One region of the Leptolyngbya sp. NK1-12 genome, then DNA from elsewhere that is predicted to be linked to it. Evidence: predicted binding sites of a transcription regulator. Region 1 holds the regulator's gene; the other holds the start of a gene.
The links. The regulator NtcA, encoded in region 1, controls nitrogen genes in cyanobacteria. The targets are predictions, from matches to a motif close to TTTGTANNNNNNNNTACAAA.
Positions count from the first base shown of each region.

Region 2: urtA (urea ABC transporter substrate-binding protein) is a predicted target of NtcA. The motif match lies at 1,490-1,509, and genes of this name have one in related genera.

Region 1 is NZ_CP053586.1:6,104,257-6,107,674, forward strand. It holds gene prfC (peptide chain release factor 3) at 1-342, shown strand, start outside; gene HJG54_RS26220 (hypothetical protein) at 681-1,199, shown strand; gene ntcA (global nitrogen regulator NtcA) at 1,292-1,963, opposite strand; gene fabI (enoyl-ACP reductase FabI) at 2,516-3,316, shown strand.
Region 2 is NZ_CP053586.1:6,423,800-6,427,217, reverse strand. It holds gene urtA (urea ABC transporter substrate-binding protein) at 64-1,410, opposite strand; gene ureG (urease accessory protein UreG) at 1,543-2,190, opposite strand; gene HJG54_RS27630 (Uma2 family endonuclease) at 2,269-2,799, opposite strand; gene HJG54_RS27625 (urease accessory protein UreF) at 2,942-3,418, opposite strand, start outside.

The sequences.
Region 1 (3,418 bases):
ATCATGTACTCTGCCGACGAATCGAAGCGGGATCCAATCTTGGCGGCGGTGGGTCAGCTTCAGTTTGAGGTGGTGCAGTTCCGCTTGCAGAATGAATATGGCGTGGAAACTCTGCTCGATCCGCTGCCCTATAGCGTTGCCCGTTGGGTGGAGGGCGGTTGGGAAGCCTTGCAAAAGGTAGGCCGTTTATTCAACACGGTTGCCGTTAAAGATAGCTGGGGCCGTCCGGTGCTGCTGTTTCGTAATGAGTGGAATTGTCAGCAGGTGGAAGGCGAGCACCCAGAGCTAAAGCTGAAGAAGGTGGCTCCGGTGGTGTCAGGTCAGGAGCCGGAAGCGCTTTAGAAAAAGCTAGGAGTCAGGAGTGGGGTTTGCTGTAGGGCAACGGTTAGCGGAGCATCAACGGGCAAACTCGCTGGTGCAGGAGTAGGTAATGTTCTGACTCCCGGCTCCTGCGGCCCTTTTCATGACTGATCAGCCTGCTATAGCTTTTTCCACTCTGGTAAGGTACGAGGGGTGTGGGGGCTTCGCCCCCACGTAGGGGCACGGCCCCTGCACCCTATTTTTTGTACTTCATTAGCCTGGAAAAGGCTGTATTACAAGTCTGAAGTTTTTGTTAATCCTACCTAGAAGGCGCGAACGGCCCTCCTATAGTTGAAAACGTTACAGGATATTGCTGAATCATGACTAATCGTAATAATCTGCTTCGCAACATCTTAGTGGGTGCTGGCATTGCTACCGTCGGCGCAATTGGCACCAAAGCCGCGGTTGATTACTTCAAGAATCGGGGTGAGGAAGATGTCCCGGATGAAAGCCAGGGTGATCAACTGCCTGCTTCTGCCGCAGAAGTGGCCTATGCCAAAGTCCAAGACGCCTCGCTGCAAAAATTCCTCGATGTTAGCTTTGGCGAACCAGGCCGCTATGTTCCCAATCGTCCAGCCAAGGTGTTCGACTACCAGGGCAAGCAGTACATGGTGGTTTGGGCACGCGACAATAAGAAAAACAAAAACCAAATGCTGGCCTTTATTTACACACCCGAAGGCCGCAAGATGATTGCCAGCGTTGGCTATACCAATCAGGAAACCGATTACAACATCAACTTGGGCAGCACTCCCTTTGCTGTAGAGGTAAAAGGGCAGAAACTGACCAGTGGCCAGGGCAAAACCAAAGGCGCTGATGAGGTTGACTTTGTGCTTGCTTAACTGACTTGAAAGATTTGCAAAGTTTGAAGATATAAGGCTAACTAAGCCCTCCTGCCCCCCAATTTGGGGGGTTTCTATCACTCAAAGCTTACCTAAGTGAACTGCTGACTCAGGGTGACTGGATTGTGAACGGTAATCTTTTTCTTATGAATGGAAATCATTTTGTCTTGCCGCAAGTCGCCTAGCAGCCGCGTTACTGTTACTCGCGTCGAGCCAATTGCCTCTGCAATCGCCTGGTGGGAAAGTTTGAGATCGATGGTGATGCCATCCTGAGCAGGAACACCAAAATCGCGGCAGAGAATTAGCAAAAAGCTAACTAGACGGGAACCCATATCCCGATGCGCCAAGGTTTCGATCATCATCTCAGTCTGCAGGATGCGAGACGACAAACCCTGCAGCATGATCATCGACAGCTCTGGGTTATCCTTGAGCGCCTTCTCAACCTGCTCAATGGGTACTGAAAGCAACTCCACGGGCGTAAAGGCAACAGCGTGGTAGAAGCGGTCGGCGCGGTGCCCGGTAATCAGAGAGAGTACGCCAAAGACGCTATTCTCGCGCAGCAAGGCTACGGTAATCTCTTCCCCAGCTTCGTAAACCCTAGAGAGTTTGACCGCCCCTCGCATCAGGAAGTAAACCCGTTCCGCTGGATCACCTGGAAAGAAGATGGTTTTGCCGCGCTCGTAAGTCTCTACGACAGGCGGGAAGGCACCACCGCTCAACTGACGGAATACATTTGCTAACGGTCTATCTTGCAACGCTACCATGCCTTTATCCCTAGCCTATTATCGTGAGCCTGTATGAGCCTGTAGTTGTAATAACCCCCGAAGCGCTCTTCGTACTTATTTACGCTTACTACCAGTTTTTAGCCAGAACTCTTAGGATAAATTGTGCTGCATAACACAATCATACTGTGATAGAACTCTGACTTTAAAACACTAAACTTAAGAATGCGATAGTTTTTTGTAGCAAGAATTACACAATGCTGAAATCTCAGACCAGAATGCTATTTGCTGAGATATTTTCAGAATTTTTTCTGAGTAATGAAAATAGAGCATAGCCGTTCAACCCAAAAGTTGCAAGGCAGTAGAACTTAAACCCCTGCTACTGCCTCTGGCAACGCTACATCTGGGCAACATCGGTTCACAAGACTTCCACAGCAGCAAGCTACAAAACTACACACCATGCCTAAGCAAAGACTAACGCCCAGCGTACAGGCTATGTCGCCAAAACTCAAAACTTAAAACTCCCTCACCAGTTTCTTTCCGTCCCCGTTTTTCAGTATTCTTGAGACGCCAAACGACATTGGGTGAAGGGTCATGTTGAATTTGTCTGGAAAAAATGCCCTGGTGACAGGAATCGCTAACAACCGCTCAATCGCTTGGGGAATTGCCCAACAGCTTCACGCCGCAGGAGCCAATCTGGGTATTACCTATCTGCCTGATGAAAAGGGCCGCAACGAAAAGAAAGTGGCAGATTTGGTAGAACCGCTCCAACCCAGTTTGTACCTCCCCTGTGATGTGCAGAATGAAGCTCAGATGCAGGAAACATTCGAGGTGATTCAGGATAAGTGGGGCCGCTTAGATATTTTGATTCACTGCCTTGCGTTTGCTAGCAAAGATGCCTTGAGCGGTGACTTCAGCAGCGTATCGCGTCAAGATTTCTCTCTAGCAATCGAAGTGAGCGCCTATTCGCTGGTCAGCCTCAGTCGCTATGCGAAGCCATTAATGACCGAGGGCGGCAGCATTCTCACTCTCAGCTATTTGGGCGGCGTGCGAGTGATCCCCAACTACAACACGATGGGGATCGCAAAAGCAGCGCTGGAAATGAATGTGCGCTACCTCGCGGCTGAACTGGGACCGCAAAAGGTACGAGTCAATGCGATCTCGGCTGGCCCAATTCGCACGCTAGCCTCTTCTGCCGTGGGTGGCATTCTAGACATGATTCACCATGTGGAACGGGCGGCTCCGCTGCGGCGTACCGTTACGCAACTGGAAGTTGGCAATGCAGCCGCATTTCTGTGCAGCGATCTGGCTAGCGGCATTACCGGGCAGATCCTCTACGTAGATGCGGGCTACGAAATTATGGGCATGTCTGAGCCTGCAAAAGCTGAGGAATAAGCTGAATTGCCTGAATTGATGGAACTGCGCCTGCCTGTCGTTGCTCTGAAGCCAGAGCGTTTTTTGCGGAAACTACTGAGCTACTGGTTTGACCAGACGTAA
Region 2 (3,418 bases), 320 kb from region 1:
GCTCTAAATTACTGTTTCACACTTTTGCCTTGCCTCGGTTGTTAACCTTAAAAGGCTGTCAGTCTAACTTTCCTTGAACTTGCCAGGATTATCCACCCCAGTCCTTGTCCAGTCGCAGGCGAAGCCTTTGGTATCCGCCACAAACTGGTTCCAGGGAACGGGATCAACCGGAGCAGGCGTTTCGTAGACAATCTCAAACAGGCCATCATCGCGCACTTCGCCAATTCGCACGGTCTTGGAGATGTGATGGTTCGTGTTCATTGTCACCGGGCCTTCGGGGGCCGCAAACTTCTGACCATAGGCGGCTTCCCGCACTTTCTCTAGGCTAGAAGGCGTTCCGGCTTCGCCCGCTTTCTCAACCGCCTGCTTCCAGATATTGACTGAAATGTAGGCAGCTTCCATCGGGTCGTTGGTGACGCGGTCATCGCCAAACTTGGCTTTGAAAGCCTCAACATACTTCTGGTTCTCTGGGCTTTCCACCGTCATGAAGTAGTTCCAGGCCGCGAAGTGCCCTTTGAGGAACTCGGTACCGATCGCCTTGACTTCTTCTTCCGCGATACTGACCGACATGACTGGATACCGGTCTGGGGTCAGACCAGCACCCTGGAGTTGCTTGAAGAAGGCCACGTTGCTGTCGCCGTTCAGCGTATTGTAGATCACGCCGCCATTGGGCAGAGCCGAACGAATCTTGGCAATGATTGGGGTGACTTCGGTGCTGCCGAGCGGCAGGTAATCTTCACCCACAGTCTTGCCGCCTTTGGCTTCGAGCTGGGCTTTGATAATTGTGTTGGCGGTGCGGGGGAAGACATAGTCGGAACCAACCAGGTAGAAATCTTTGCCCTTTTCTTCCAGCAGCCAGTCTACCGAAGGCTCAATCTGCTGGTTGGGTGCGGCACCGGTGTAAAAGATGTTTTTGGAGCATTCCTGCCCTTCATACTGCACCGGGTAGAACAGCATGTGGTTCTTTTCTTCAAACACAGGTAAAACCGCCTTGCGGCTAGCCGAGGTCCAGCAGCCAAAGATCACTACGACCTGATCTTCATCGATCAGCTTTCTGGCTTTCTCTGCAAAGGTAGGCCAATCCGAAGCCCCATCTTCCTTGACCGCCTCGATTTGCTTACCGAGCAAACCGCCTGCCTTGTTGATTTCTTCGATTGCCAGTTCGGTAGAATCCACCACGCTCTTTTCCGAGATCGCCATCGTACCGCTGAGCGAGTGAAGGATACCCACTTTGATGGTATCCCCTCCAGCCGCTGCGGCTGGCGAATCCGCTGGAGAAGCATCGGCTGCGGGAGACTCGGAACCTGTACCCGTCGTGGTGCCACCAGCACAAGCCTTCAGCAGGATGCTCGTTCCTAACGTTGCAGAACCATATAGTAAAAACTTACGCCGACCAAATTGCCTAGTCATCGAATCTATTACTCCTGTTGGGGGGTTACGCATAGAGAAAACCCGCACTAAGCGATGGTATGTCCGGGTTTATCGAAAATTTGTATTCTAGTACACAATTCTCGATGGGGAGCATACTTTTTCCAGCGAGTTTTATTGCTCTGACAATCCCCTAGAGGAGGATATTGATGCAGGAACTGCATGGTTGCCCATATGTAAGCGGATTAGGTCAATCACTGTCTCCAATCCCTGCTTCGTTTTAAGATTTGTGAAAATGAATGGTTTGTCGCCCCGCATCCGGCGAGCATCTCGGTCCATCACCCCTAAATCAGCCCCCACTAACGGCGCTAGGTCGATCTTGTTGATTACTAGCAGATCGGATTTGGTGATCCCCGGTCCACCTTTGCGGGGAATTTTGTCACCCGCTGCCACATCGATCACATAAATGGTCAAATCCACCAGTTCGGGACTGAAGGTAGAAGCCAGATTGTCACCCCCGCTTTCCACAAAGATCAGGTCTAGATGACTAAACTGGCGTTCCAACTGTTCAATCGCCACTAGGTTAATCGAGGCATCTTCTCGAATTGCCGTATGGGGGCAGCCCCCGGTTTCCACACCCACAATTCGCTCGCGCTCCAACGCCTGACTCCGCACCAAAAACTGAGCGTCTTCTTGGGTATAGATGTCGTTGGTGACGACGGCAATCTCAAATTCATCCCGCAGCGCCTGACACAAAACATTCACCAACGCGGTCTTTCCCGATCCAACCGGACCCGCAATTCCCACTCGAAAGGTTTGCATGCTTTCACTCCACCAGTCGAACTCTGCTCTGCATTGTAGGGCGGAGAGGTGAGCATGAAAGATTTCCTTAGCATCTTGCTAGATTCTGTCCTCTAGCTTGGGGGCATTGGGCAGCTCAAACAGGCGACTGACCTTGAGGCGAAATTCTGGAATGACTGACTCTCCATCTAGCTCGTCGTCTGGCAGTAACCGCTGGAGCTTCAGGCCATCTTGCAAGCGATAGACATCCACCACCTGAATCGCTGGATGAATCACCCAAACCAGCCGCACGCCTGAGCGTTGATACTGCAAAATCTTTTGGTCGATTTCTGAGACATCATCGCCCTTGGATAACACTTCAACGGCCAGATCAGGCGCAAAATCGGCATTTTGGTCAATCCGAACCGGCAACCGCTCGCGGCTGACAAATGATAGATCGGGCAGGCAAGTTGGCTTCTGTCCGACAAAGCGATAGGTGGTTTGAGAATTACAGACGAGGCCCAAGCCCTTCTCCTCGACATACATATCGAGATAGCGCCCCAAGCGGATGCCAATTGCCCCATGCTCTAAACTTGGCATCTCCTGTAGTTCCTCGTCCTCATATTCAGCCAACGTCTCGGCCTGTGACATGACTACTCCTGCGCGTTTACTTTGATCCTGCATCAGGCGCGTCGTTTACTCAAGCGTAATCTAAGCGCGCGAAGGCACACACTGTTTGTGGAGCTGCGTTTGTGGAGCTGCAATTCTAACCACTGATTAACTGCGAAATTGATTAACTGCGAAATAGCCGGGAGTAGAGCGTTTCATGGTTCATGCTCGCTAGCGATACGCCCCAGCTACAGCATTCCAACTGGTCATCCTGAAGCTTGAGAACCTGTTGGCTGGTCTGAGCCAGGTGGGGTTGGAGGTTGAGTAACAGTCGCTGTCCCTGGGTTTGTCCTAGGGGAATCAGCCGCACGCCCGCGTTGATTAAATTAGCAGCCCAACTTTGCAGATACCCCAACACCGCTGAGGCCAGATCAATCTGCCAATGGGCTGCTGCGACCGCAAAGCTAATTGCAAAATTAATTGGCTCTGTAATCTGGTTGAACAGAGTCTGCGTTGCTGGTTCTAGATCACGCAATAGTCGGGAAAGAGATTGCCCCATCTGCCAGCTCTGTGCCCGCAGTTCGGTAGTGTCGCGCAAGGCAGACAGCCATTGGTTCCACTCGTTGAGACGGTCCAGATCGGAATTCAGTGCTGCATCATA